One region of the Bacillus sp. z33 genome, then DNA from elsewhere that is predicted to be linked to it. Evidence: predicted binding sites of a transcription regulator. Region 1 holds the regulator's gene; the other holds the start of a gene.

Region 1 (15,995 bases):
ACAAAGTAGCAAACCAATTACAAAAGGATATAGCAAATGTGAAGGGTTTCAATCAAGCTAAATTTGAAACGCTCAACGATCTTTTATATTGGGGATATGATGTATACCAAGATGATTCTGTTTTTGACGAATATATTTATCAAAATCTAATCGATACCTTTGTTTACGAAAACATTTACCCATTTATAGTTTCAGAATTGCCGGATCAGATCATAAACCAATATGAGAATATGTTTAAAGGGTCGATTAATCATAAGTTGATCAGGCAATTGATTGGGGGAAATATTAGTGAATTTCAATGGGAATATGAAAGTGAAATAGAGCAGGAATTGATTGAGGACCTTATAGATGTTCGAGCCCACCCGGATGAATTTGATATACAAATGCCGTTATACCATACTCAGCACAAAGAGAGAATTGAAAAAAGAGAACAGAAATTAGAAGAGATTAGGAAACAGGAAGAAATAAAACAAAAGAAATTGGATGATATCTTTGGTGTTGAATACAAGACAACTGTTTATAGTAACACAAAATATATTCTGCATATTGGAGAAACAAATACCGGTAAGACCTTTCAGGCACTAAATAGATTAAGGCAAGCTGCGTCTGGTATATACCTGGCACCTTTAAGGTTATTGGCACTTGAAGTGTATGAAACACTCAGAAACGATGGAATAGCTTGTGCATTAAAGACAGGTGAGGAAGAAAAGGATATTGCAAATGCCACACATTATTCCTGTACAATTGAAATGTTTACAGAAAAAGATGAATTCGACGTCATGGTAATTGACGAAGCACAAATGATAGCAGATAAAGATCGAGGATTTTCATGGTTTAGAGCTATTAATAAAGCACGAGCTCGGGAGGTTCACATCATAGGTAGTCACAACTCGAAAAGGATGATTTTGAATCTTCTTCAGGGAAATGATATTGAAATTCATGAATATAAACGAGATATACCGCTGATTGTGGAGAAAAAACCTTTTAGGATCGAACATGCCAAGGCAGGGGATGCTTTGATTGTATTTTCTCGAAATAAAGTGCTTCAAACTGCTTCAAAGCTGGAGAGAAACGGCCATAAAGTAAGTGTAATCTATGGAAGTATGCCTCCTGAGACAAGAGCTAAACAAATTCAGAGGTTTATTAACAGGGAAACGCGAGTGATTGTATCAACAGATGCAATCGGGATGGGGCTTAATCTACCGATTAGGCGGGTCGTTTTTTTGGAAAATGATAAATTTGATGGCACGAGAAGACGTTTATTGACCTCTCAGGAAGTAAAGCAGTTAGCCGGCCGTGCCGGCCGTAAAGGTATATATAATGAAGGAAGAGTGGCGTTTACTGATCAAATTGGTTTAATGAAGAGGTTGTTAAATGGTGAGGATCGACCCATCAGTACATTTACAATAGCACCTACACAAGGGGTATTTGAGCGGTTTAAACGATATCATTCCAACTTTGAACAATTCTTTGAATTATGGGATGAGTTTAAAAATCCTGCTGGCACAACAAAAGCACCGCTTACTCAGGAAAAAGCATTATATCATTTAATTCGCCATGAACAAATAGAAGGACGAATGTCCATAACTGATTTATACGGTTTTCTTCATTTACCTTTTTCAGCGAATGAGGAGAGCCTGGTTAATCAATGGCTGTATAATATGAAAGCCATTGTGGATCGAAGAGAATTGAGAGAGCCTTTAATAAAGAAAGATTCCTTGGATGAACTTGAATTGTCTTATAAATCAGTAGGATTGCATTTATTGTTTTTGTATAAATTAGATAGAAGAAGTGAAACGGTCTATTGGGAGCGAGTAAGAGAAGAAATCAGTTCAGATGCACATAATAAGTTAAGAAAAGGGGTTAAAAAATATCAAACAAAGTGTCGATTATGCCATAAGCCGTTAAGCTGGAATTATCGATTTGCTATTTGCCAATCCTGTTATGAAGAAAGTAAACAATCCAGGTACTATTATAAAGGGCGGGATATATAGGAGAGTTGAACTTGCAATTAACCGTTGCAAGTTTTTTTTGTATACCATAATTATATTATGTAAACTAGAGGTTGTAAAAAAAGATTTATAGCAATAAACAGGAATAGATGAAACTTATTAAACATAGATTGATAGAGAGAATAGATTAAAAGTAGAACCGGCATTTGCCGGTTCTATGGTTCTTACTGAATGTTTCTGTACAACCCGATAACTTTACCTAAAATACTGACATTTTGTAGAATGATAGGTTCGAGCATAGAGTTTTCCGGTTGAAGACGGAAATGGCTATCTTCTTTAAAGAAACGTTTCACTGTTGCTTCATCATCTTCCGTCATAGCAACAACAATTTCACCGTTGTTTGCAGTATGCTGCTGGCGAACAATTACATAGTCCCCGTCAAGGATACCAGCTTCAATCATACTGTCTCCCATAATTTCAAGCATAAATACATTTTCATCTGCAGGAGCCATATGTTCAGGAAGAGGGAAGTATTCCTCAATATTTTCAATGGCTGTAATAGGCTGCCCGGCAGTTACTTTCCCGATTAATGGAACATTAACGGAATTTGTTTTTGGAATATGGTCATGCGGATCCATATCCAGTATTTCAATAGCACGCGGCTTAGTAGGATCTCGTCTGATGAGACCTTTGCTTTCCAAGCGTGCTAAATGACCATGAACCGTGGAACTGGAAGCCAGTCCAACTGCTTCGCCAATCTCTCGAACGGAAGGTGGATAGCCCTTCTTTTTAACTTCTTCTTTTATATATAGCAAAATATCCTGCTGTCGTTTGGATAATTTAGTAGTCATCTCCCGCACCTCTTTATGCTTTGTTGTTTTTAGTATATCATTTCTTGTTTAACAGTACAAACATAAGTTCGTTTTTTGTGTTGACACAAAACATGTGTTCGGTTTATACTTACATTATGACAAGCGAACATATATTCTATGGAGGGGTTTATTCATGAAAAAATTATGGACTTCTTATTCTTATACAATTATATTTATTATCGGAGTTTTCTTATTAATATCTAGTTTACTGGTGACAAATATTGAAACACCAAAGGACGATTTTCAACAGATTACTGTTAAAAAAGGAGATACAGTTTGGGATATGGCTGACAGATTTGATGGCAGTGAGATGACGCAGACTGAATTTGTTTCCTGGGTTCAGGAACATAATGATTTGCAGATTAATCAATTAAAAGAAGGGCAAACGATTGTGATTCCTGTTAAGAAAAATACTGACAATACAGAAATGCTGCATTTAGCAGATTCTGATAAATAACTATATAATCAGTAGGTCGGGATATAGGATCCCGGCCTTATCTATATGTAAAAAAAGAATGGTGAGAGAAGATGAAGGTTGGAATCTATTGCAGAGTAAGTACAGATAAAAGTTCACAGGAAACATCCTTGGAAAGGCAGGAACAGGAGTTAACAAGACTCGCTGCTGTTAAGGGATTTGAGATTGTTATTACCCAGAAGGAACAAGCCAGTGGATATGATTTAGAGCGGGAAGGTATTCTAATCTTGCTGGAAAAAATGAAAAATAAAGAAATTGAGGGCCTGTTGATTCAGGATGAAACGAGACTGGGCAGAGGAAATGCTAAGATAGCCCTATTGCATTGCATCTTTAAAGAAGGGATTAAATTATATACTGTCACTCATAATGGAGAACTTGAAATCTCAGAAACCGATGCCATGCTTTTGCAAATCATCAGTATTGTAGAAGAGTACCAGCGTAAATTGCAAAACAGTAAAATCAGAAGAGGAATGAAACGAGCAATTGAAAAAGGATACAAACCACAAAAAAACCTCTCCAATCAACATATAGGGGGTGGCAGAGAAAGATCTGAAGTACCGTTACAGGAAGTCATTGAACTGCGTATTAAAGGATTGACTTTTGCTGAAATAACGGAGAATCTAAATAGAAAAGGGTATGAACTTTCAAAAGCAACGATTCACCGAAGATATTCAGAATATATGAAAAAGAATACGAATTAATAGTTACTTCTTGAAAATAATTCTGTTTTTCTATACGATGACAATATCTACTTATATTTCATATAGAAGGAGCAATACTATGCTGCCAATGCATAAAATTAAAAGAATTAATGAATTGTCCAAAAAATCAAAGTCAGTAGGTCTTACAAAAGAAGAAGCCACTGAACAATCTCTTCTTAGGAAAGAGTATTTGGAAACTTTTCGTACTTCCATGAGAAATACAGTCGAAGGTTTAACCATTATTGATCCAAAAGGTAATGACGTTACACCCGAAAAAATAAAAAAATTACGTAATAAAAAGTTACATTAAGGGTATATAATAATAGATTGGGCTCTTTTTGTTTTTAGGAGTGACGATTTTGTAGCATTTACCAATTAGCTATTGTCAATCTGTTTATACTTCATTAATATATATTAGAAGGTTAATCTGAAAGGATGTAGGCAATGTTCACAGAAAAAGATAATTTATCTATTACAGCTATTCGTACACTTTCAATCGATGCAATTGAAAAAGCTAATTCAGGTCACCCGGGTATGCCGATGGGAGCTGCTCCTATGGCATATACACTTTGGACTAGATTTATGAATCATAATCCGAAAAATCCAGAGTGGTTTAACCGTGACCGATTTGTTTTATCTGCAGGACATGGTTCTATGCTTTTATACAGTTTATTACATTTATCAGGTTACGGCCTTGAAATGGAAGAAATTAAAAATTTCAGACAATGGGGCAGCAAAACTCCTGGGCATCCTGAATATGGTCATACAAAAGGCGTTGAAGCTACAACTGGACCACTTGGTCAAGGGATTGCAATGGCAGTCGGTATGGCGATGGCAGAACGTCATTTAGCGGCAGTTTACAATAAAGATAACTTTGATGTTGTAGATCACTTTACATACAGCATTTGTGGAGATGGAGATTTAATGGAAGGTGTATCAGCAGAAGCTGCTTCTCTTGCTGCTCACCTAAAATTGGGTCGTTTGGTTGTCCTTTATGATTCCAATGATATCTCTCTTGATGGTGAATTAAACATGAGCTTCTCTGAAAGCGTTGCTGACCGTTTTAAAGCATACGGATGGCAGTACATTCGTGTAGAAGACGGTAATGATTTGAATGAAATTGCACAAGCGCTTAAAGAGGCTAAAACAGATCTTGACCGCCCGACTATGATTGAAGTAAAAACAGTTATTGGTTACGGTGCGCCAAACAAATCCGGTAAATCCGCTGTACATGGTGCTCCGCTAGGCGAAGATGAAATGAAATTAGCTAAAGAATACTACAAATGGACATTCGAAGAAGATTTTTATGTACCACAAGAAGTTTATGACACATTTGAAGAAACTGTTGTAAATGCTGGTGCTAAAAAAGAAGAAGAATGGAATCAATTATTTGAAAGCTATAAAAATGAATATCCGGAACTTGCTGCTCAACTAGAGACAGCGATTAAAGGGGAATTACCGGAAGGCTGGGATAAAGATATTCCTGTATATGAAGCAGGAACAGCTGTTGCTACGCGTAATTCCGGTGGAGAAGTGTTAAATTCAATCGCCAAAAACCTTCCATCATTATTTGGTGGATCTGCTGACTTGGCTGGTTCGAATAAAACAATGCTGAAAGGCGAAAAAGATTTCTTGCCTGGTACGTATGAAGGTCGTAACATTTGGTTCGGCGTACGTGAATTTGGAATGGGTGCGGCTTTAAACGGAATGGCGCTTCATGGTGGTTTGCATGTATATGGAGGAACGTTCTTTGTATTCTCTGATTACCTGCGTCCGGCTATTCGTTTGGCAGCATTGATGAATCTACCTGTAACGTACGTATTTACACATGATAGTATCGCAGTTGGAGAAGATGGTCCTACTCATGAACCTGTAGAGCACATGGCAGCATTGCGCGCAATGCCAAATGTATCACTTATCCGCCCAGCTGATAGCAATGAAGTAGCAGCAGCTTGGAAAACAGCATTAACAAGCAAAAATATGCCAACTGCATTGGTTTTATCACGTCAAAACTTAACAACATTACCATTATCAGCTGAATTGGCTGAAGAAGGCGTTGCTAAAGGCGGATATGTTGTTTCTCCTTCCGGTAAAGAAGAAGCTGATGCATTATTATTAGCATCTGGTTCAGAAGTTGGTTTAGCTGTTCAGGCACAGGCTATCTTAGCAAACGAAGGTATTAATGTATCTGTTGTCAGCATGCCGTCATTTGATCGTTTCGAAGCTCAGTCTGCTGAGTATAAAGAATCTGTTTTACCATCTTCTGTTAAGAAACGTGTAGCTATCGAAATGGGTACATCATTTGGATGGGATCGCTATACAGGTGATGAAGGAGAGATATTGGCAATTGATCGCTTTGGTGCTTCCGGCCCTGGTGAATTGTTAATGGAAAAATTCGGATTCACTCCATCTAACGTGGTATCAATGGTAAAAGCTTTAATTCAAAAATAATAATTTAGTAAAATCACCAGAGTATTCTCTGGTGATTTTTTTTATAACCGTATTTACTAGTAGATATGTACCTAATCATTCTAGGGTGAAATAATGTGTTATCGTGTACGTGTAAATGGTAGTACATTTCTTTGCTTCAATTGTAAGACAGATATTTGCTCTATTAATGGTTGCCACGCTTAATAATGGATCGGTAATATTAAATATGTTATCTTCTAAAATGAATGCATCAAAAGGCTTGTACGGTACTTCTCAGTCTTTTGATATGTTCAGCAGTCTTATAATTGACTTGGCTTTCATGCATCTCTATATATGTATGAAGAAGCCGATAGATATACAGTGCGGGAATTATCGAGATTATTTAATTTACATATAAGATAGCGAGCTAATAGGATTGGAAGAGCAATGTGTGAAAATGAGAAATACTGTCCATTCACGGCAGTTCTATAACCTTTCAGGGATGAGACAAATGAGAGATGAAAAAAATCTCATCCTTATTCAACATGAATACTGAACTGCATCAGATAATCTGGTATTAATCAAAATCCAGGTATAAAAAGGATCACTGCCAACAGCAAGAGATGTCTAAAAAATACGAAGAAGAAGGGTAGTTTCTAATCTCCATATTGTTTTTTGAAGGATAAATAATGAAAGACGCATGTTTCAACGTATCCAAGCGTTCTTATAATACTAGTTTTATTGAAGGTTCTCTATAAGATTATTTGATATTACCAAGACGTCATACAAACTTCCGTGAATTGGAGACATTCATTGATAAACGATGGTGAGCAGGAGTGAATGGTGTGTTTAATGGGTATACAGAATTTAATTTGAATAATCAAAATATTCACTCTTGTCGACAAAAAAAGAAAAAACTCTGCACGTTCATTTTACATAATATGCAAAAATAATTTTTTATACTATAGGTAAAGAGAATTGGAGGTATGAGTATGCGAACTTATATCATTTATTTAATAGAGAATGAATTTGCCCGTCATTATTATGGACGAGAATATATGTTTTTTAATTTATTCCAGGACTATGAAAAATCTGAAGGTGATGAGAAAAAAATCCTTCGCAGGCAAATCAACTTTGTTACGAAAAAGATTCAGGCTCCACTCTTTACCTCCTTTATGGAAAAACAACTTAATGATCATAAAGATTGCTACATGGAGAATGGGGTATATTATATCAGGAAGAAAAATGTCGGTCATAGTGAAGCGAGCTTGGGTTATCGAAATCATTCCCTTATTCTGCATGCTGAAGGCACGTATGAATGTGAGACTATCTTTTTTGAATGGTTGAGACAGTGGAACCCCTATTTTTTAGCGCTAGATACAACTAAGGATCGGTGTGCATGGTTGAGACCGATTAAACAAAGATTATATGTATAAAGCAGGGAAAATACTGATATTTCACCTAAAAAACCTTCTTATATGTTATGAAAATTAATCTATTGTGTCGGTTTGTATCAAAATCTGATAGAAATATCACAATAGTTATGGTATTATTACTTTGGTTTAGTACAATGTCTTTTAGACAGCACGGAGGAGGTAGTTTAGGTTATGGGATATTATATTCTTACGGCAGTAATTGCTTTGATTGCTGGTGTGGCTTTAGGATTCTTTATCGCCCGTAAATACATGATGGATTATCTGAAGAAAAATCCACCAATCAATGAACAAATGATTAAAATGATGATGACACAAATGGGCATGAAGCCTTCCCAAAAGAAAGTAAATCAAATGATGAATGCGATGAACAAACAGCAAGGGAAATAAAACCTTACACGTCAAGGGATTTAGCACTCATCTGATTATACAGGGTTAATTATTTTAAGATTTCTTGGCAAAATTTAAAACCACTCCTTCTGTAGAAAGGTACGCTAAAACATACAGAGGAGTGGTTTTTATTATGCCACTGAATAGTATAACTGCAGGATATAAAATCTAGCAAAAATCCCATACATACTGACCAAAACGATTCGTAACAGGAAGTGGAACACTTACATTTAAATTGATATATCAGCGACTTATAATCAGTAAACGTATAAACCCCCAGTTTCGTTGATGCCATCTAAATAATTTGTTTAAGTTCTGTCAAATTGATGACAGGGCTTTTTATTATAAAAATATTTAGAAACTGATATCCCAATATTTTGTAAATATAAAGTTGATATGCTTTTCTTTTTGTCATCTTATAAGCCTAGTGAATGCTTCCCGAATTAATATATTGGTTGTGAGCCTTTTTCCGTAACAATCGAAACCATTAAGTTATTGACCATTTGTGCTTTCTTGTCTTCATCCAGTTCAACAATATTTTCGTCCGCTAATTGGTTAATTGCACTTTTAACCATTCCTATTGCCCCTCTACAATTACTTTACGGGCAGATAACACCGCTTGAGCCTGTTGCCTTTGTAACATGACAGAGGCAATTTCAAGATGCATAATACGCGCTTCAAGTATATCCACACCAGCTACATCCAAACGCTTTTGTAAATCTTCAGCTAAGAAAACAGCGGTTTCATCACTATTTTTCCGTAAAGACATATCGGTCTCTTTCTCAAAATGATCATAGGCTTGCAATATGGTGGATGCTTCGTTTGGTTGGACAATGGTTATTCCGGATAATAATAGGGCAACAGCTACAATTAACACGATCGGTATTACGGTTGATCTTTTCATCAGCATAAAAACACTGATACCGGTTTTGATTAACCTGCCTAAATAGGCCTTCATTTTTACTGCGCTCTTTTCCTTCTCTTTAATATGAAAATTCAGAATAATCTTTCCTTCATATTATCTATTTGCTAAAATAAGGGAACCTTATAAAGAGAGTAAAGGAGGGCATTTGTGAGGATTTTCGTTAAACTGAAATGGTTTTTTATACAAGAGAGAAAATCATACATTATTGGGGTTGTTATGTTGCTATTCGTGGCCATTTTACAGCTCATTCCACCAAGAATTATCGGAATCATCGTCGATCAGATCAATAATGATTCTCTGACAGGCAAGGATCTTTCCAAATGGATTTCCATCCTAGTTACTGCAGGGGTGGGGATGTACATCTTAAGGTATTTTTGGCGAATCAAAATTTTCGGTTCAGCTGTCAAATTATCAAGAGAACTTCGTTTCCGTTTATTCAATCATTTTACCAATATGCCATCTTCGTTTTATCAACGGAAGCGAATAGGGGATCTGATGGCACATGCAACCAATGACTTAAATGCGGTTCAACAAACAGCAGGCAGTGGCGTGTTATCGTTGGTGGATTCGCTTACTACAGGGGGATTTGTCGTTCTGGCAATGGCTTTCATTGATTGGCGTTTAACTGTGTTTTCGTTGCTTCCTATGCCGTTCATTGCGATTTCAACCAGTTATTATGGGAAGCTCTTACATAAAAGATTCAGGTCTGCTCAAGCTGCATTTTCTGAGTTGAATGATAAGACGCAGGAAAGTATAAATGGAATCAAAGTAATCAAGACTTTTGGCCAGCAAAGAGAGAATGTTGAATCCTTCCGAGCTTCTTCAAAAGATGTTGTAGAAAAAAACATAGCAGTAGCACGTGTCGATGCTTTGTTTGATCCTACAATCAGTTTAATGGCTGGTCTTTCTTACTTTATATCCATCGCTGTTGGGGCCAAATATGTGATAGAGGGTAGTTTGACAATTGGGGAATTAGTATCTTTTTCAACCTATTTGGGGTTATTAATTTGGCCGATGCTGGCGTTTGGATTCTTGTTTAATATTGTTCAACGTGGGAGTGCATCTTATGATCGAATTGCGGAGCTTTTACGTGAAAAAACCGATATTAAAGAGGAAACAGGTGCATCTGATGAACCAGCGAGCGGCGATATAGAATTTGAAATTTCGTCTTTTACATATCCTGGCGAAAAGCACACGGTTCTCGAGGACATTTATTTTTCGATAAGAAAGGGGGAGACTCTCGGAGTTGTTGGGAAAACAGGTGCAGGAAAAACGACTCTATTAAAATTATTAATAAGGGAGTTTGATATAACAACCGGGTTGATAAGCATTGGAGGGAGATCTATCGACCAGTATACGTTAAAATCCTTGCGGGAAGCAATAGGGTATGTACCACAGGAACATTTCTTATTTTCAGCTACAGTTGGTGAGAATATTGCTTTTGCAAAACCTGGTGCAACCAAAGAGGAAATACAAGGGGCTGCAATCCTTTCTCATATTCATTCCGACATCGTTCATTTTACGGATGGATATCAAACAGTTGTAGGTGAACGTGGAGTTTCGCTGTCAGGCGGACAAAAGCAAAGAATCAGTATAGCAAGGGCAATGATGATGGACCCTGAAATTTTAATCCTGGATGATTCATTATCCGCAGTAGATGCCAAAACGGAGGAAACGATTCTACATAATTTAAAAGGAAACCGAGAAAACAAGACAACGATTATTACATCTCATCGACTAAGTGCCATTCAGCATTCCGATCTTATTATAGTCCTTCAGGACGGCAGAATAGTTCAAAGGGGAAGACATAAGAAGTTAATGGATATGGACGGCTGGTATAAAAAAATGTATCAGCAGCAGCAATTGGAAGATTTAGTGGAACAAGGGGGATAAGTGATGGATGAAATTAAATCGATAAAGGGAAAGGAACAGCGTGCTATTCTCTTCCGTCTCTTATCTTATGCCAAGCCACATAAAAAGAGATTAATAGGTGCATTCATCTTGCTTTTTTTTGCAACAGCAGCTGATATTACAGGTCCCATATTAGTGAAGATATTCATCGATGATTATTTATCTCCAATGAATATGGCACTTGAGCCACTTGCCATATTAGCAATCGCTTACCTGATTCTTTTGATTGCCAAAATGTTTATCACGTATTTTCAAGAGTTGGCGTTCCAGCTCGTCGCTTTAAAAATTATTCAGCAGCTGAGGGTTGACGTTTTCAGTAAAGTACAAAGTCTTGGAATAAGGTACTTTGACAAAACACCGGCAGGAGCAATAGTATCTCGCGTTACCAATGATACGGAAGCAATCAAGGATATGTTTGTGACTGTTATCGCCTCGTTTATATCAAGTGGATTTTTCATTATAGGGACCATCATAGCTATGTTTATTTTGAACGTTAAGCTGGCTTTATTTTGTTTATTTATTCTGCCAATCTTATATTTGCTAATGAGATCTTATCGTAAATTCAGCAGTGTTTTTTATCAGGATCTCAGAGAAAGGTTAAGTCAGCTGAATGCTAAGTTAAATGAATCACTGCAAGGAATGTCCATTATTCAGATTTTTCGCCAACAAAAACGGTTGAGGGATGAATTTGAAGAGATAAATAAAAAGCATTATGAAGCAGGTATGCAGAATATTAGAATTGATGGACTTTTGCTGAGACCAGCTATTGATCTTGTCTATGTATTTGCCATTGTCCTTGTACTCAGTTATTTTGGAATTCACTCAATGAATTCAATTGTCGAGATTGGTGTTTTATATGCATTTGTAAACTATATTGATCGTTTTTTTGAACCAATTAATCAAGTGATGCAGCGTTTATCCTTATATCAACAGGCGATTGTGGCTGGATCAAGAGTATTTTCCATTTTGGATGAGGAAGAATTGGAACCGATCCCAGAAAGCATTCATGAGTATAAAATTGTGAAAGGGATGGTTGAATTTAAAAATGTCAGCTTTTCGTATGATAATAAGAGAGATGTGCTGAAAAATATCTCTTTTAAAGTCAATGAGGGGGAAACAATAGCACTTGTAGGACATACAGGCAGCGGCAAAAGTACTATTATTAATTTGATGATGCGTTTTTATGAATTTAATAGAGGAGATATTCTGATTGACGGAAGATCAATAAAAAAGTATTCAAATGAAGAATTACGAGCAAGGATGGGTCTTGTCTTGCAGGATGCCTTTTTATTCTATGGGTCTGTAAAAGAGAATATCAAATTACATGATCAATCTATAACAGACATTGAAATAGAAGAGGCGTCTAAACTTGTCCAAGCTGAATTCTTCATTAATAAGCTGGCGGATAAATATGATCATTTGGTGGTCGAACGTGGAGCAACATTTTCAAGCGGGCAACGACAGTTGATTGGCTTCGCACGTACGATTGTGACAAATCCAAAAATCCTTATTCTTGATGAAGCAACCGCCAATATTGATACAGAAACCGAAGAATCCATTCAGAAAAGCTTGGCAGAAATGCGGAAGGGTAGAACAACAATCGCGATTGCCCACCGCCTCTCCACGATACAGGATGCTAATCTTATTCTTGTATTACACCAGGGTCAAATGGTCGAACAAGGAACACATCAGGAGCTTTTAGCTCAAAAAGGACTGTATTATAAAATGTATCTACTTCAAAATGGCATTAGCTCAGATATCACCAAAGAAATTGTCTAAAAACATACTAATGAAATAAAACCCATCCAGATATCCGGATGGGTTTTATTGTATTTCCCGATATATGATATCTGTTTTTCCTGCCGCTTAGTGGGAAAGTATGGTACTGTATAAGAGGTAACTTAGCTTCGACCATTATATTTCCCAGTTGTTATTATTTAAACCATTATACTCAACATGATATTTTTTGATTTTTAAATTGTTTTACGGGATGATAGTTGTTTAACAGATTATCTAGTTCTTGGCTATATTGGATTGTTACTTGTGATGATAATCCTTTCTTAGAGACGATAGCAACAAGTTCCACACGTTTACTTTCTATTTTAGCTAACAACTCCTGATTATCCATGGTTGCAGATCCTTCCTCACATCTTGAATTTTGTTTAATTTTACAAGATTATAACATATTTTTACATTAAAGAAATAGAATAAAACAATTATACATAATATCTACAAAAATTGTAAAATAGAATAAAAAAAGAACTATACTCTTTATCAAACGAGCATATGATTACTTTATAGGAAGTATTTTGATACAATATAAAATGGAATGAATTAGAAATAGTGGGGGTAAATTCAATTGGGCGACATTAATATCTTTCTTGCATTTGGAGCTGGGTTTCTCAGCTTTATATCTCCGTGTTGTCTTCCACTTTATCCGGCTTTTCTTTCTTATATTACTGGAATGTCGGTTGGAGAATTAAAAAATGATAACGCAATGATGCATAAAAGGAGCTTATTACACACATTCTTTTTTTTATTTGGATTTTCTATTATTTTTATAGCGCTGGGATTTAGTTCGTCATATATTGGAACGTTCTTTATGGATTATGGAGATGTTATCCGGCAGTTAGGCGCTATTCTAATCGTCTTTTTTGGCTTAATTATCATTGGCTTTTTTCAGCCGAAGGTATTGATGAAGGAGAGGCGTTTTGAATTTAAAAATCGTCCGGGTGGTTATATTGGCTCTATATTAATAGGAATTGCCTTTGCAGCTGGATGGACTCCATGTACTGGTCCTATTTTAATGGTAGTGATTGGGATGACAGCGGTTAATCCCGGTTCTGGAATGCTTTATATGATGGCCTATATATTGGGGTTTGCTATTCCGTTTTTTATGATGTCTTTCTTTATTGGCAAATTAAGTTGGATAAAACGGAACTCTGATAAAGTTATGAAGGTAGGCGGAGCTTTAATGATCCTAATGGGAATTGTTTTATTTTTTGATTGGATGACCAAAATCAGTTCCTACTTTATTGCATTATTTGGCGGATGGATTGGATTTTAAGTCCATTCTTAATAGGTTTATGGATTATTTTCGAAACAATAGAAAGACTGATATACTTTTATCATGTAATAGGGGGAACTGAAAATGGCTAATATTCTAATAGTGGATGATGCAAGGTTTATGCGTTTAACGTTGGCAGCAATCCTTAAAAAGGGAAATCATCTCATTGTTGGTGAAGCAGAGTCAGGTAAAGAGGCAGTAGATTTATATGAAAAATTTAAGCCTGATTTGGTTACGATGGATGTAACCATGCCGTTAATGAGTGGTTTAGAAGCAACTAGAGTAATTAAGAATAAATATCCGGAGGCTAAAATCATTATGTGTTCAGCCATGGGGCAACAAAAGATTGTCAGAGAATCAATAGAAGCAGGTGCGAAAGACTTTATTATCAAACCTTTTGAAGAAAATAGAGTCATTGATGCAATCAATCGTGTATTAGATTAACCCAAAGTAGAAGTTACCAAATTTATGCATGCAAAGAGGAATGATGATATGATACTTGGATTAACGACAATATTTGCTGTTTTTATGGGATTTCTGGTTTTTGCAGTAAGGATGAAAGCATCCCAAAAGCCTGTATCTGTAAAGAAAATAATATTGCCGCCTTTTTTTATGAGTACAGGTGCTTTGATGTATATATTCCCCTATTTTCGTTTAACAGGTATGGAAATACTGGAGGCTATTATACTAGGCATGTTTTTTTCAATATTCTTAATTAAGACGTCCGAATTTGAAATTAAAGAAGACCAAATATATATAAAACGATCTAAAGCTTTTGCCTTTGTATTGATCGGACTTATTTTGGTTAGAACGATCCTTAAGTTAGTCTTAAGCTCAACCATTGATGTCGGTGAAACAGGCGGGATGTTTTGGTTAGTTGCTTTTGCGATGATTGTCCCATGGAGAATCGCTATGTATATCCAATATAAAAAGTTTGAGACGATTTTACATGATTCACAGGCGGAAAAGAATACGGTTACTTCCATTTGACTAAAAATCGACTATAGGTCGGTTTTTTATTTTGCCACTATTTTTATGGGAAGGCTGACAAAGCTAGTTAAAATAAATGGAAGGGGTACTTGTCTGCCTTAAAGAAGGAGCCTATCTATAATAAAAACGACCTAAACATCGGGCTTTGTACTTCTAAAGGTAAAAAACAGAAGAGCTGAATGGCCTTATTACTGTATGTGATTTATAAAAAGAATTAACCGAATAAAAGCACCCATTCTCAGGGTGCTATTAGACTGTATAAAGACTAAAGATGTCGTTAAAACAGAATTACCTTTTCATACTGACTTCGCTCTTCGTAATCGCTTTTCAATTTCAATGACGATGATTGGGACCACTCCAAGTCCGAGTGCGATAAAGTAATATACAGAAGGTAGGCGGGTAACCTCAAATATATAGGCTAGCGGTGGGATAAAGACAATCGCAACAATCAGCAGAAGTGATGCAAGTAATGCAAGTATCATGTACTTGTTTTCACGTAAATCGGATTGGAAAATGGATTTAGCTGTACGGACATTAAGAACATGAAAAAGCTGAGAGAGCGATAATACAAGAAAAGCCATGGTTTGAGCTGCTCCTAACGAATGCAGGTTTGTTCCTGCCAGGTAAAATCCGATTAAGGAAAGCACGGCAAACATCAGTCCCTGGAGGACGATCCGATAAAGGAGGCCGCCAGCAAAGATACCTTCTGCTTTTGGCTTCGGTCTTCTCTTCATAATATCCTCTTCAACTGGCTCCATCCCCAGAGCGAGAGCAGGGAGGCCATCCGTCACCAAATTGAGCCACAATAGATGGATGGCCAACAGAGGGGTCTGTTGCCAAATAATCATGGCAATGAAAACAATGAAAATT
Region 2 (15,995 bases), on a different contig from region 1:
CCCAGCCAACTAGGGGCCTTGATGTAGGGGCTATTGAGTTCATTCACAGGCGTTTGATTGAGCAACGAGATCAGGGGAAAGCTGTATTGCTCATATCATTTGAGCTGGATGAAATTTTAAATGTAAGTGACCGTATTGCCGTTATATATGAGGGTTCTATTGTTGCAATTGTTGATCCTAAGAAAACGACAGAACAGGAACTGGGATTATTAATGGCAGGAAGTAAGGTTAAGGAAGCGGGGAATGAGGCTAATGTATAAAAAATTATCGAATTTATTAATCCCTGTTATAGCTGTCTTGCTTGGTTTAATCGCGGGTGCTATCGTGATGTGGGCCAGTGGTTATGATCCGATAGCCGGTTATGGAGCTTTATGGAATGGTATTTTTATGGATTCCTATGCAATAGGTGAGACGATCCGGCAGGTTACTCCTTATATATTGGCAGGTTTAGCGGTTGCCTTTGCGTTTAGGACAGGACTTTTTAATATAGGTGTTGAAGGCCAGTTTCTAATGGGATGGTTAGGTGCTGTTTGGATTGGTACACTTTTCACTGATTTACCTAAAATGATCCATTTGCCGCTTGCTGTACTTGTTGCTGCGATAGCAGGAGCTTTGTGGGCATTCATTCCTGGTCTATTAAAAGCTAAATTCAGAGTCCATGAAGTTATTACAACGATTATGATGAACTATATTTCCTTACATGTTGTCAATTATATCATCTCTTACGTTTTAACAGATAATATGGACAAAACAGAAAAGATTGCGCCATCTGCATCTTTCCGTTCTGACATTTTAGCAGAATTGACGTTTAACTCCAGATTGCACTGGGGCTTTGCGGTTGCGATAGCAGGAGCAATCATCATGTGGTTTTTATTGGAGAGAACAACAAGAGGTTACGAATTAAAAGCTGTTGGTTTCAACCAGCATGCCTCTAAATATGCAGGTATCAGTGTTGATCGAAATATTGTATATGCCATGTTGATTTCCGGGGCTTTTGCTGGACTTGCCGGAGCCATGGAGGGGCTTGGAACCTTCGAGTATATTGGTGTAAAAGGTGCACATACTGGGGTAGGTTTTGACGGAATTGCGGTTGCATTACTCGGTGCCAATACAGCAATCGGTGTTGTGCTTGCTGCTTTCTTATTCGGTGGATTGAAATATGGTTCATTGAATATGCCAATGGAAACTGGAATACCGACTGAAATTATTGATGTAGTTATCGCACTAATTATATTTTTTGTAGCGTCCAGTTATGTTATTCGACTCATGCTGAGAAAGTTTAGCAAGAAAAAGGGGGTGGAATAAGTGAGTTTCTTAGAGATACTAGCTATACTTGTTCCATCTACACTTGTATACGCCTCTCCACTTATTTTGACTGCCCTCGGTGGTGTGTTTTCTGAGCGTTCTGGTGTAGTAAATATTGGATTGGAAGGTTTAATGGTAGTTGGTGCCTTTACAAGCATCGTGTTCAACTTATCATTTGCGGATACGTTTGGTGGATGGACTCCTTGGATTTCATTAGTTGTGGCTATGGTAGTTGGCGGAATCTTTTCACTATTGCACGCAGTAGCATCAATAACCTTCCGGGCTGACCAAACAGTCAGTGGTGTAGCCATTAACATGCTGGCGCTTGGGGCTTGTATGTTTATTGTAAAATTAGTTTATGGTAAGGGACAAACAGAAAAAATTTCTGAACCATTTTACAGTGTAGAAATTCCAGTATTAAGTGATATACCTGTGCTTGGTAAGATTCTATTCTCAGATTTACATTATACATCTATCCTGGCTATCATCATTGCGGTGATATGCTGGTATGTAATCTTTAAAACACCATTTGGTCTGCGTCTGCGATCAGTTGGTGAACATCCAATGGCCGCTGACACAATGGGTATTAATGTAAATAGAATGCGCTATATTGGGGTTATTTTAAGTGGTATATTGGGAGCCTTAGGTGGAGCTATTTATGCTTCGACCATTGCTTTAGATTTTACTCATGCGACAATATCAGGACAAGGATTCATGGCACTAGCTGCTATGATTTTTGGAAAATGGCATCCAATCGGCGCAATGGGCGCGGCATTATTCTTTGGATTTGCACAGTGTTTAAGTATTGTAAGCTCAATGCTTCCATTCTTTAGTGACATACCAAATGTCTATATGTTGATTTTGCCATATGTATTGACAATATTGGCCTTAACAGGATTTATTGGACGTGCCGATGCACCAAAAGCATCCGGAACACCATATATCAAAGGAAAACGCTAAAAGACAAATTTATCGAGTTATTAATAAAAGACAAGGGCTGGTTTGAGCGGCTCTTGTCTTTTTTATCGGAAAAGAAAAATGGTCTCTGTACTGTGTATATGTTTCTCATATAAATTAAAAAAAGATGGGATTAGGGTCAGGGGCAGTTCCTTGATTTATCTTCCATTTAACCTGTATATTCAAACTAAAGGTTTAAAATAAATCCTTGAGACGAACAATATGGATATGAATCTGCATAACATTGAGTAAAGGGAGGTCAACATTTATGGCAGTTATTGATGAGATTAAAATTAAACAAGCAGGTGTAACCATTCATTTTATACCAACGAAGAAATTTAAAACCACCACGCTTGTTTGGAAGATGAAAGCACCTTTAAAAGAAGAAACTGTTACATATAGAGCTTTATTACCTAATGTGCTCCAAAGTAACACGGCCGCTTATCCCACATCGACAGCTTTCAGGTCCCATCTTGATCAATTGTATGGAGCGAGTCTTTTTACGGATGTTAGTAAAAAAGGTGAATATCATATCATGAGTTTCCAAATGGAAATGGTAAATGAACGTTTTTTATCTAAACCCGAGCCCCTATTGGAGCAATCATTTAAGCTCTTACATGATGTTTTGATTAACCCCAACGTACTGGGGAATGCTTTTGATTCGGACACAGTTACAAAGGAAAAGCGTGCATTGAAACAAAGACTTCAAGCTGTATATGATGATAAGATGCGTTATTCTTCTTTACGCTTAACTCAGGAAATGTGTCTCGAAGAAAATTATCGTTTAGAAGCGAACGGGATATTAGATGCAGTAGATGAAATTACTCCTGAAAGTTTATACCAATATTATATTAACGTATTTGAAGAAGATGAACTTGATCTCTATGTGATTGGCGATTTGGATGAAGAAAGAGTTGCTCAACTATCTGCCCAATATTTTCAGTTTGCAGAGAGAAGGCCGGAACGTGTTGTGCATAGTAAGCATAATATCCATGAAGTGAAAGAATTAAAAGAAATACAGGATATCAAACAGGGGAAGTTAAATATTGGCTTTCGAACAAATATTACGTACGGTGACCCCGATTATTTTGCTCTGCAAATGTTTAATGGGATTTTTGGTGGATTCTCACACTCCAAGCTTTTCATAAATGTTCGTGAAAAAGCAAGCCTGGCTTATTATGCAGCTTCACGACTTGAAAGCCATAAGGGTCTTTTAATGGTTATGTCCGGTATAGATAATAAAAATTATGACCAGGCGATAACAATCATAAAAGAACAAATGGAAGCTATGAAAAAGGGAGAATTTACGGATCAGGAAATAGACCAAACAAAAGCGATTATTAAAAATCAATTGCTAGAAACCATTGATACCTCCCGCGGTTTAACAGAAGTTCTTTATCATAATGTGGTTGCCGATATTCAGACGACTTTGGATGAATGGTTGTCAGAGATAGATAAGGTGACAAAGGAAGAAATCATAGCTTGCGGAGGCAAAGTTCAAATGGATACCATTTACTTTTTAAGCGGAAATGAGGTGACAGAATAATGGAGAAACTACTATTTGATCAACTTCAGGAAGAATTATATTTTGAAAAAATGGATAATGGGCTGTCTGTTTATATCCTTCCAAAAAAAGGATTCAATAAGACGTATGCTACATTTACAACAAAGTATGGATCAATTGATAATTATTTTAAAGAACCTGGGGCGGAAGTATATTCAAGAGTTCCGGATGGGATTGCCCATTTCCTCGAACATAAATTGTTCGAAAAAGAAGATGGCGATGTATTTCAACAATTCAGTAAGCAAGGAGCAGCGGCTAATGCTTTTACTTCTTTTACACGTACAGCGTACCTTTTTTCCAGTACAACTGATGTACAGAAAAATTTAGAAACACTGATTGATTTTGTACAGGAACCCTATTTCTCGGATAAGAGTGTCGAGAAGGAAAAGGGAATCATTGGGCAGGAAATCACCATGTATGATGATAATGCTGATTGGAGATTATATTTTGGTATCATCGAAAATTTATATCATAATCATCCTGTGAAAATTGATATTGCAGGTACGGTGGAGTCTATCGCAGGGATAACAAAAGAACTGCTTTACCAATGCTACAATGCATTTTATCATCCAAGCAACATGCTCTTATTTATTACAGGACCTGAGGATCCAGAATTAATTATGAAGCAGGTACGTGATAATCAAGCTATGAAAGATTTCGATAACCGTGGAGATATAAGCCGTAAATTTGAAGAGGAACCTATTGGAGTAGCAATAAAAAAACGTACAATTAATATGCATGTCCAGACGCCTAAGTGTGTGGTTGGATTAAAAGCTTGTAATCCAACTCTGCAAGGCCTTGATTTACTAAAACAAGAGTTGTCCATCAATCTTTTTCTTGATATGACCTTTGGAAAAAGCTCCGATTACTACGAGAAGCTTTATACGAAAGGGTTAATTGACCATTCATTCTTCTATGATTATACGCAGGAATATGGATTTGGATTTGGAATGGTTGGCAGTGATACGGATGAGCCGGATCTATTAGAGGAGGAATTAAAAAATATTCTTTTTGCCGCCCGTGATGGAGAGTTTGTAACTGAGGATAAGCTGAATTCTGTTCGCAAAAAAAAGATTGGTGCATTTCTGAGATCTTTAAATTCACCAGAATCAATTGCTAATCAATTTACTCGCTATGCGTTTAATGATATGAAGTTATTTGATGTCGTTACCGTTTTAGAATCTTTGACATTTGAGGAAGTAAATAAAACGGTACAAGAATTAATAAATGAAGACAGGATGTCAGTGTTTCAAATTCTTCCATCTTGATTGACGAGAGCCGAACCTTAATGGTGTTGGCTCTTTTCTTCTTTCTGTTTAGTCAAATCTCCTGAAAAAACACAAACGGACAGAGGAGGTGGAATTGTATTTTTACTAGAGTTGACTTTTATATGAATTGATTTTTAAGATGATAACATCTCTATGAAACAAATAACTATTTTTATTTGATGGTTTTCCTTTTGAAGAACAACCTTTATAATGAAAAGTATTGTAAGTGTTATTTTGAGCAAGGGGTTTTTAATCATGAATGGAAAATATGCACTGATTACAGGAGCGAGTGGTGGAATCGGCCGGGCAATTGCATTGCGTTTGGCATCAGAGGGTTGGAACTTATATCTCCATTATTACCGTAATGATAAGGGTATCACTTCACTGCTGGAAGAATTAAAGCTATTTCCAATCCATACAAAAGTGATTCAAGCTGATTTAAGTAAAGACGGCGGCCATCAAGATATTATTAACGAAATTGATGAAATTGATGCCATTATTTTAAACAGTGGAGACAGTCACTTTGGCTTAATTACAGATATAAGCGATGAACGTGCCAAACAGATGGTTACTTTGCATAGTACATCCCCCTTTCTAATAACAAAGGGGCTTGTTCAGAAGCTAATAAATAAAAAAGAAGGAAATATCATTGCCATAACGTCTATTTGGGGAGAAGTAGGGGCTTCATGCGAAGTTCTGTATTCAATGGTAAAGGGTGGACAAAATTCTTTTGTCAAAGCACTCGCAAAAGAACTTGCACCTTCGGGAATCAGAGTGAATGCGATATCGCCAGGGGCAATTGCTACCGCCATGCTTGAAAGATTTGAATCTGAAGAGCTAAAAGAATTGGAAGAAGAAATACCAATGGGACGTTTAGGATTACCAAAAGAAATCTCGGGAGTTGTCTCATTTATCCTTTCAGAAGACTCCAGTTATATAACTGGTCAGATTATTAGCGTGAATGGTGGTTGGAACACATAAGTATTTGGTAATACGTTATGTATTTTACTTTTCACCTGTCTGGAAATCATATATGATAGGACATAGGGAAAATATTGAAGGAAATTGTCAAATATTTTTCTTAGGAGGGTATGTAATGGACAAGAAGGAATATTATTTTGAATATGAAATTAAAAGTAACCGTCCCGGTTTATTGGGGGATATTTCTTCTTTGTTAGGAATGCTCTCCATCAATATCGTAACCATAAATGGTGTAGATGAAGGAAGACGTGGCATGCTACTATTAGCTAAGGATAGTCGCCAGATTGAACGCCTCGAATCAATTCTGCAAACAATGGATACGATAAAAGTAACGAAACTCAGAGAACCAAAATTAAGAGATCGGTTAGCAGTTAGACATGGGCGTTACATACAACGAGATGCAGATGAACGAAAAACCTTTCGATTTGTACGGGAAGATCTTGGGCTTCTTGTTGATTTTATGGCTGAGCTTTTTAAGCAGGAAGGTCATAAATTAATAGGAATCAGAGGCATGCCAAGGGTAGGTAAAACGGAATCAATCGTTGCAGCAAGTGTATGTGCGAATAAGCGTTGGTTATTTGTTTCCTCGACCCTTTTAAAACAAACTGTTCGAAATCAATTAATTGAAGATGAATACAATGAAAATAACTTGTTTATTCTTGATGGGATTGTATCAACGCGCAGAGCCAGTGAAAAACATTGGCAGCTGGTCCGGGAAATTATGAGACTTGATTCAATAAAAGTGGTAGAACATCCTGATATATTTGTACAAAATTCAGAGTATACAATGGACGACTTTGATTATATTATTGAACTACGTAATGACCCGAACGAAGAAATCACATATGAAGCAGTAGACCAGCAATCCTCTTTATTTGGGGGTTCCGAATTTGGATCGTTTGATTTTTAGTGATTAGAAGGTGTTTAAATGACGGAATTAGGAAAAGTATTAAAGGAAGCCAGAGAATCTAAAGGATTAACTTTAGATGATCTTCAACAATTAACAAAGATACAAAAACGTTACCTTGTAGGCATAGAAGAGGGTAATTATGAAATGATGCCCGGTAAATTCTATGTCAGAGCATTTATTAAACAATATGCTGAGGCGGTTGGCTTGGATGCAGAAGAGCTATTTGCACTGCATCAAACGGATATCCCTGCGGCTGCTGTACAGCAGGAAGAGATCCCTCGAAAATTATCCAGGGTACAAACCAAAAAAACAATGCCTGTGCAGAATTCCAAGTGGTTGGAATTGCTCCCGAAAATTTTAATTATTGTATTTCTAGTCGCGGTTGTCGCTATTATCTATTATTTTGTAGCAAAAGCGGTTGGTAATAATGATGATTCCGGGACGGCTGATCAAGGAAACAACCCTGTACAATTAGAACAGGGCGAGCCAACAACCCCAAAAGAAGATGAAACCGCACAAGAAAAAGAAGAGACAGAAAAAGAAAATACTACTGACAATGCTGAGGAAGAAACAGAAGAAAAAGCTCCTGCCGATCTGAAAGTTACCTCTGCTAATGGAAAAAATACAATATACGAATTAAATAATGCAGATGAATTCAAAGTTTCTGTAAAATCTAAGGGCGAGACTTGGGTATCCATTAAAAATTCCAAAGGAGAAAATCTCTTTAATGGAATGCTTAAAGAAGGAGAAAGCCAAGACTTTGACCTAACTGACGATAATCAAATTGTACTTAATATCGGAAGAACAACAGACACAGAATTGTTTGTTAATGATGAAAAGCTGGAGTACGAAAGTGATTCCATTGTCCAAAACATAACGATTAATTACACGAAGGAATAAGGGTGGAAGGTCATCAAAGGGTGACCTTCCCTCGTATTTCTTCTACATAATAAAAATAAAATTTATAGTAAAGTGAGGAACATCTTGTGAATTTACCGAATAAGATAACGATTTCCAGAATATGTATGATCCCTTTGTTTGTGATTATCATGCTTCCGTCTATTGATTGGGGAACATGGATAATAAATGGCGAGGAACTGCCAATTTCTCATTTTGTTGGAGCCGTACTTTTTATCATTGCCTCCACAACAGATTGGGTTGATGGTTATTACGCAAGAAAGTATAATCTGGTCACAACTCTAGGGAAATTTCTTGATCCGCTGGCGGATAAACTGCTTGTTTCAGCAGCATTAATTATTCTGGTGGAACTGAATCTTGCTTCGGCCTGGATTGTTATTTTAATAATCAGCCGTGAATTTGCTGTAACAGGTCTTCGTCTTGTTTTAGCCGGCGGGGGTGAAGTTGTAGCCGCAAATCAATTGGGAAAAATTAAGACCTGGACGCAAATTATTGCTATATCTGCACTGTTATTGCATAATCTCCCATTTGAATGGATCAATTTCCCATTTGCTGAACTAGCTTTATATGTAGCCCTTTTCTTTACTTTATGGTCTGGATGGGATTACTTTGCTAAGAATAAACAAGCGTTTTTAAATTCTAAATAAGGGTATCATTCGTATATAACTTGTTAAATTGGCGGGTGATTGAATGAATGCAGAAATAATAGCAGTCGGTTCAGAGTTGTTGCTTGGACAGATTGCCAATACAAATGCTCAGTTTATTTCCAAAAGCTTGGCAGAGATAGGTGTTAATGTATATTACCATACGGTAGTAGGGGATAATCCCAAACGATTGAAAAAGGCGATTGAAATTGCCGAATCCCGGGCAAATCTTATTATTTATACCGGTGGTTTGGGACCTACGAAGGATGATATAACAAAAGATGTTGTAGCGTCATATATTGGTAAAACATTAATAACAGATCAAAAAGCAATGGGAAACATTGAGGATTATTTCAAAAAAATAAAACGGGTCATGACAGAAAATAATCGGAAGCAGGCATTGGTTATTGCGGGATCAGAAGTATTCCATAACCATAATGGGATGGCTCCCGGAATGGCTGTGACTCATGGAGATATTCTTCATATTCTTATGCCCGGACCACCAAGTGAAATGAGGCCAATGCATCAGGATTATACGGTTCCCTATCTATTAAGATCAATGGATCGGGTTGAACGGATTGATTCAAGAGTATTGCGTTTTTATGGTATAGGAGAATCGCAGCTTGAAACAGATATAGAGGATTTACTAGATCAGCAGAGCAATCCAACAATAGCCCCTCTTGCCTTAGACGGAGAAGTGACTCTCCGGATTACGGCTAAACATGAATCAACAGCTGAAGCTGATAAACTATTAAAACAGACGGAAGAGAAAATCCTTTCACGTGTGGGTCAATATTTTTATGGATATGATGATACAACAATCATGAATGAACTCATTAATCTTTTAAAAGAAAATGAACTTACCATCTCTGCTGCTGAGAGTTTAACGGGCGGAATGTTTCAGGAAAAAATGACAGATATACAGGGAGCAGGTTTGATTCTCAAAGGCGGCATTGTTGTTTATACCAATGAAGCCAAGAAAAAGCTTCTGAAAGTTGAACAATCGACCATAGATAAATATGGAGTTGTCAGTGAGCAATGTGCGATGGAAATGGCTGACAATATTAAAGCTATGCTGCAATCTGATATTGGGATTAGCTTTACCGGTGTAGCAGGACCGGATGAATTAGAAGGTCATCCGGTAGGAACGGTCTATATTGGTATAGCAATAGCCGGTGAACAAACTTACGCAAAGAAATTAGATTTAGGCGGTATGCGTGAGGTGAACCGGATTCGAAGTATGAAGTATGGGTGCCATTTTCTTATACACAAGCTGAGAGAATTATATGCAAAATGAATTCCCCCCCAACTATTTATAGTTGGGGGTTATATTTTATTAAACTGCAAAAATTTAAGTTTTGCACTGTATATTGGTTGAAATAATCAATTTGCTAGAGGAATTCAATTGAATTGGATGCAAAAATGGCAAAAAATAATACGAATAAATGTTCGCCTTTTTGCTTGGCAAATTCAAAAGAATAAGGTATAGTATAGATAAGATCTAAATTATACAAAGTATGTTTTTATATAGATGTGGGGAGGAAATAAACTGTGAGTGAACGTCAGGCTGCGCTGGATATGGCGCTAAAACAAATTGAAAAGCAATTTGGTAAAGGTTCAGTAATGAAGCTCGGTGAAAGAGCGGACAGAAGGGTTTCCACAATTCCAAGTGGTTCTCTTATGCTAGATTCAGCACTAGGTGTGGGTGGATATCCAAGAGGAAGAATAATTGAGATTTATGGACCGGAGAGTTCCGGTAAAACAACAGTAGCTTTACATGCAGTTGCTGAAGTCCAGGCAAAGGGTGGACAAGCAGCTTTTATTGATGCAGAGCATTCTTTAGATCCAGCATATGCACAAAAGCTTGGCGTAAATATAGATGAATTATTGCTTTCCCAACCAGATACAGGTGAACAGGCATTAGAGATTGCTGAAGCACTTGTGCGTAGCGGCGCGATTGATATTATTGTTGTCGACTCAGTGGCTGCATTAGTACCAAAGGCTGAGATTGAAGGTGAAATGGGAGATTCTCATATGGGTTTACAAGCCCGTTTAATGTCTCAGGCTCTTCGTAAACTTTCAGGATCCATTAATAAATCTAACACCATAGCAATTTTCATCAACCAGATCCGTGAAAAGATTGGAGTTATGTTTGGTAATCCAGAAACAACTCCAGGGGGCCGTGCGCTTAAGTTCTATTCTACGATTCGACTTGAAGTAAGACGTGCAGAACAACTGAAGCAAGGAAATGATATTGTAGGAAATAGAACTAAAATTAAAGTTGTTAAAAATAAAGTGGCTCCGCCATTTAAAGTGGCAGAAGTGGATATTATGTACGGTGAAGGTATTTCTAAAGAAGGTGAAATCATCGACATTGGTTCTGAATTGGATGTCATCGAAAAGAGTGGTTCCTGGTATTCTTATAATGGGGAACGTTTAGGTCAAGGTCGAGAGAATGCTAAACTTTTCTTAAGAGAAAATCCAAATGTTCGTGATGAGATATCTTTGAAAATTCGCTCCGCATATGGATTAAATGGAGAAGCTCAAGATATTGCTCCAGTAGAAGAAACAGACGGCTTCGATTTACCAGAATAAGTATAATTGTACTGGGCAAACCTGCATTTAAGGGTTTGCTTTTTTTCTTCAGGTATGACAGCGGATAATGACAAAGAACCATTTTTACAATTGAGGATATTCGCTTATCTGTCTGTATTTTCGAAAAACCGATAAAAGAGCGTCAGGACTAGCTCTTGACAACAAATTTTCATAACTTTACAATAGATATGTATTAATATCTTTTTTTATGACATGCCTAAAAGCGATTGTGCTGTATATTTTTAGATGATGTACATGCCAGAATTGAAAACAATGTAGTAAAAGAGATTAAAAAATTTAATAGCAAGAGGAGGTGTAATGATGGATCCAATCACTATCATCTCCATTTTGCTTGGCCTAATTGTTGGTGCAGTTGTTGGCTATTTGTTAAGAAGATCTATAGCGGAATCTAAAATATCCGGCGCAACGAATGCGGCTGAAAAGATCATTGAAGACGCAAAGCGGGAAGCGGACGCCTTGAAAAAGGAATCCCTTTTAGAAGCAAAGGATGAGATTCATAAGCTTCGTACTGATGCTGAAAAGGAAGTTCGTGATCGACGAACTGAATTGCAGAGACAGGAAAATCGAATTTTACAAAAAGAAGAGAATTTGGACCGTAAAGCAGATTCACAGGATAAACGTGAGGCTTTACTGGAAAAGAAAGAAGATTCTCTAAACCAAAGACAACAGCATATTGAACAGATGGAAAGCAAAGTGGATGAGATAATTCAAGCTCAAAGTTCTGAACTTGAACGTATTTCCAGCCTAACCAGAGAAGAGGCAAAAGCTATTATCCTTGACCGTGTTGAGAATGAACTGTCACATGATATTGCCATCATGATAAAAGAGAGCGATAACCGAGCAAAGGAAGAAGCGGACAAAAAGGCACGTGAAATCTTGTCACTTGCGATTCAACGTTGTGCAGCAGATCATGTAGCCGAAACGACCGTTTCTGTCGTCAATCTTCCTAATGATGAAATGAAAGGTCGAATTATCGGTCGTGAAGGACGTAATATTCGAACACTTGAGACGTTGACAGGAATCGATTTAATCATCGACGATACTCCGGAAGCGGTAATTTTATCAGGATTTGATCCAATAAGACGTGAAACTGCAAGACTTGCCCTTGAAAAACTTGTACAAGATGGCCGTATTCATCCGGCACGTATTGAAGAAATGGTTGACAAGGCAAGAAGGGAAGTCGATGAGCATATCCGGGAAATCGGAGAACAGACAACATTTGAAGTTGGGGTTCATGGCTTACACCCAGATTTGATAAAAATCCTTGGTCGCTTAAAATACAGAACAAGCTATGGACAAAATGTGCTTAAGCATTCCATGGAGGTAGCCTATTTATCTGGTCTGATGGCAGCCGAGCTTGGTCAAGATATTACGCTGGCGAAGCGGGCCGGACTATTACATGATATCGGTAAAGCAATCGATCATGAAGTAGAAGGAAGCCATGTTGAAATAGGAGTGGAACTTGCTACTAAGTACAAGGAACATCCAGTTGTTATTAATAGTATTGCTTCCCATCATGGTGACACTGAGGCGAAATCGATAATTGCCATATTGGTAGCTGCGGCAGATGCTCTTTCGGCAGCGCGACCTGGTGCCAGAAGTGAAACGCTTGAAAACTATATACGTCGCCTTGAAAAACTTGAAGATATATCTGAATCCTATGAGGGTGTTGAAAAATCATTTGCTATCCAGGCTGGACGTGAAGTCCGTATTATTGTTAAGCCTGAAAGTATTGATGATTTAGAGGCGCACCGACTGGCCAGAGATATCAGAAAGCGTATTGAAGATGAACTGGACTATCCAGGACATATTAAAGTGACGGTTATTCGTGAGACCAGAGCAGTTGAATATGCAAAATAAAGCGGTGTTTTCTTCACCGCTTTATTTTTTTGGAGCCTGCCATTATTCCGATTATAGAAGATTAATTGGACATAAAAATCTTGGATTGTTAGAAAGGAAAACATAAATGAGGTTATTATTTATCGGGGATATTGTTGGATCGCCGGGAAGAGCAATGGTGAAAGAATATTTAGGTAAGCTAAAAGAAAAATATAGACCGCAATTTGTTATCATTAATGGAGAAAATGCAGCAGCTGGAAGAGGAATTACTCAAAAAATATATAAAGAATTACTTGAGTACGGGGCAAATATTATTACACTTGGCAATCATTCCTGGGATAATCGTGATATTTTTGAATTTATTGAGGATGCGAAGTATTTGGTGCGTCCTGGTAATTTTCCGGAAGGCACGCCAGGTAACGGCCTTTCATTTGTTAAGATGAATCAATTTGAACTGGCTGTTATTAACCTACAAGGCAGAACCTTTATGCCTGCGCTTGACGATCCATTTTTATGTGCGGATAAACTGGTAGAACAGGCAAGCAAGCGAACTCCATTCATATTTGTTGATATGCATGCTGAAGCTACGAGTGAAAAACAAGCGATGGGATGGTATTTAGATGGAAGAGTATCTGCGGTAGTTGGAACACATACACATGTTCAAACAGCTGATAATCGGATTCTTCCTAAAGGGACAGCTTACATGTCGGATGTGGGAATGACAGGTCCATATGATGGTATTCTCGGAATGGAAAGAGATGCGGTTATCAAAAAATTCTTAACGAGCTTACCTGTACGTTTTGAAGTACCGAAAGAAGGAAGAGCGGTTTTGAGTGGTTTAATAATAGATTTGGATCCTAAAACAGGAAAAGCGTTAAAAACCGAAAGAATATTAATCAATGAAGACCATCCATTTTTTAATTAGGAAGATAGGAAAGAGCCAACCTCCAGGGGTTGGCTTTTTTGTATGGTATATCTTTTCTCCATAATGAATATAGTTAACAGAAAAAACATACACACTAGGGGACATGTCCTGGAATAAGATGAGGAGGACCATAAATGGATATATTAAAGGTTTCAGCAAAATCTAATCCCAACTCTGTGGCTGGAGCGCTGGCTGGTGTATTGAGAGAAAGAGGAGCAGCAGAAATCCAGGCAATTGGTGCAGGAGCATTAAACCAGGCGGTAAAAGCTGTGGCAATTGCCAGAGGGTTCGTTGCACCAAGTGGGGTAGATCTTATTTGCATTCCGGCTTTTACAGATATCTTAATTGATGGTGAGGAACGCACTGCCATAAAACTAATCATAGAACCACGGTAGTATGAAATTGGAGCTGACTCTAAAGAAAGATCGGATGATAGTGTCCGATTAGGAGGATGCTCCTTTTTGTTAAATTTTAAAGAGAGTTTAATTCGGGCGAACAGGGTAATGGATGATATTTGATTGGCAATGTGCTGTATTAATAAATTTAATAAATTTGTTTAGTAATCCGTATTTGGATTTTGAACATAAATATACTTCTATCTATCCGCTTTGATGCATCACTTGCCGAGGTGGATATTTTTTATGACCTGATTATTCACAAAAGAAAACTAACATACAATCGTCTGTATGAGGATATATCTTACCTTAAAGAGAGGGAAATTCAGAATAATAGCTGGTGTGATGTGTCATATTTATCAGTGAGAGCTTGGAGTTGCAGGGAAATCCAATACCTGTTGGATGTGGATAGATTTTGACGTTACTCCATCCAATGTTTATTCTTTGGGGAGAGTGGACAGTATTCAATCCTTGATGACGAATTGTAACAGTATTACCTGGAAGTGGGTATAAGTAGCTTCTTATTTGATCATTGTGTATCAGACATGACCTATGAAGTTGCTTTAATAAATATTTTGAATTTTTAATAAATTATTCTGGAAGCGGTTGCTTTTTTTTATTCTAAAGCTTAATATGGTAGATATTTAGGTATAATTTAGAAAATTATAAATTTAATGGTAATAGGTTAATGGCAAGCGTGGAAAGCCAATATTCCATTTTAGTAGGAATCAAAGGGGTGTAAAGGAAATGATTAAACAACTTTCATGGAAAGTTGGAGGGCAGCAAGGCGAAGGCATAGAAAGTACAGGGGAAATCTTTTCTATCGCGTTAAATCGTCTGGGATATTATTTGTATGGTTATCGCCATTTTTCTTCAAGAATTAAAGGAGGGCATACAAATAATAAAATTCGGGTTAGTACGACACAGGTTCGGTCTATCGCTGACGATCTGGATGTATTAGTGGCATTTGACCAAGAAACCATTGATGTAAATTATAAAGAATTACATAATGAAGGAATCATTATGGCTGACACCAAGTTTGACCCGCAAGCTCCTTTAGATTCCGAATCCATACTTTATTCCGTTCCGTTTACAGAAATAGCTACTCAGCTGGGGACATCACTCATGAAAAATATGGTGGCCATTGGAGCTTCAAGTGCTGTGTTTGGCTTAAATATTCAGGTGTTTTCAGAAGTGGTGGACGAAATTTTTGGAAGAAAAGGCGCCTCGGTTGTTGAAAGGAATTTGGAGGCTATTCAGGCAGGCTATAATTTCATGAAAGAAAAGTTAGGGAGTAAGCCAGGAGCATTGCAGCTTGCTGAAGCGGATGGGAAAAAGCGTTTATTTATGATTGGAAATGATGCTATCGCAATGGGGGCTCTGGCTGGTGGTTCACGCTTTATGGCAGCTTATCCAATCACCCCCGCTTCTGAAATTATGGAGTATTTAATTAAGCATCTGCCTAAGTTTGGTGGTACGGTGATTCAAACAGAAGATGAAATAGCCGCTTGTACGATGGCCATTGGCGCAAATTATGCCGGTGTACGCAGCCTAACAGCCTCAGCGGGCCCTGGTCTATCTTTAATGATGGAGGCCATCGGATTATCGGGCATTACCGAAACGCCTCTTGTAATTGTGGATACACAACGTGGAGGGCCATCAACAGGTATGCC

The links. The regulator LexA, encoded in region 1, represses DNA repair genes until DNA is damaged. The targets are predictions, from matches to a motif close to CGAACATATGTTCG.
Region 2: a site for LexA is predicted at 9,986-9,999, ahead of recA (recombinase RecA). Genes of this name have one in related genera too.

Annotation. Positions count from the first base shown of each region.
Region 1 covers NZ_JBZFQN010000001.1:77,138-93,132, forward strand. Annotated here, with positions in the region: gene AC4G3L_RS00425 (helicase-related protein) at 1-1,994, shown strand, start outside; gene lexA (transcriptional repressor LexA) at 2,177-2,803, opposite strand; gene yneA (cell division suppressor protein YneA) at 2,958-3,281, shown strand; gene AC4G3L_RS00440 (YneB family resolvase-like protein) at 3,353-4,000, shown strand; gene AC4G3L_RS00445 (DUF896 domain-containing protein) at 4,080-4,310, shown strand; gene tkt (transketolase) at 4,445-6,451, shown strand; gene sirA (sporulation inhibitor of replication protein SirA) at 7,402-7,845, shown strand; gene AC4G3L_RS00460 (YneF family protein) at 8,017-8,232, shown strand; gene AC4G3L_RS00465 (hypothetical protein) at 8,676-8,807, opposite strand; gene AC4G3L_RS00470 (hypothetical protein) at 8,810-9,190, opposite strand; gene AC4G3L_RS00475 (ABC transporter transmembrane domain-containing protein) at 9,305-11,050, shown strand; gene AC4G3L_RS00480 (ABC transporter ATP-binding protein) at 11,054-12,847, shown strand; gene AC4G3L_RS00485 (Spo0E family sporulation regulatory protein-aspartic acid phosphatase) at 13,020-13,196, opposite strand; gene AC4G3L_RS00490 (cytochrome c biogenesis CcdA family protein) at 13,428-14,135, shown strand; gene AC4G3L_RS00495 (response regulator) at 14,220-14,579, shown strand; gene AC4G3L_RS00500 (CcdC family protein) at 14,628-15,125, shown strand; gene AC4G3L_RS00505 (calcium-translocating P-type ATPase, PMCA-type) at 15,422-15,995, opposite strand, start outside.
Region 2 covers NZ_JBZFQN010000002.1:767,302-783,296, forward strand. Annotated here, with positions in the region: gene AC4G3L_RS10775 (ABC transporter ATP-binding protein) at 1-260, shown strand, start outside; gene AC4G3L_RS10780 (ABC transporter permease) at 253-1,305, shown strand; gene AC4G3L_RS10785 (ABC transporter permease) at 1,306-2,265, shown strand; gene yfmF (EF-P 5-aminopentanol modification-associated protein YfmF) at 2,531-3,808, shown strand; gene yfmH (EF-P 5-aminopentanol modification-associated protein YfmH) at 3,808-5,094, shown strand; gene ymfI (elongation factor P 5-aminopentanone reductase) at 5,350-6,075, shown strand; gene AC4G3L_RS10805 (DUF3388 domain-containing protein) at 6,191-6,985, shown strand; gene AC4G3L_RS10810 (helix-turn-helix domain-containing protein) at 7,004-7,885, shown strand; gene pgsA (CDP-diacylglycerol--glycerol-3-phosphate 3-phosphatidyltransferase) at 7,972-8,550, shown strand; gene AC4G3L_RS10820 (competence/damage-inducible protein A) at 8,594-9,844, shown strand; gene recA (recombinase RecA) at 10,099-11,142, shown strand; gene rny (ribonuclease Y) at 11,464-13,023, shown strand; gene AC4G3L_RS10835 (TIGR00282 family metallophosphoesterase) at 13,130-13,927, shown strand; gene spoVS (stage V sporulation protein SpoVS) at 14,062-14,322, shown strand; gene AC4G3L_RS10845 (2-oxoacid:acceptor oxidoreductase subunit alpha) at 15,070-15,995, shown strand, end outside.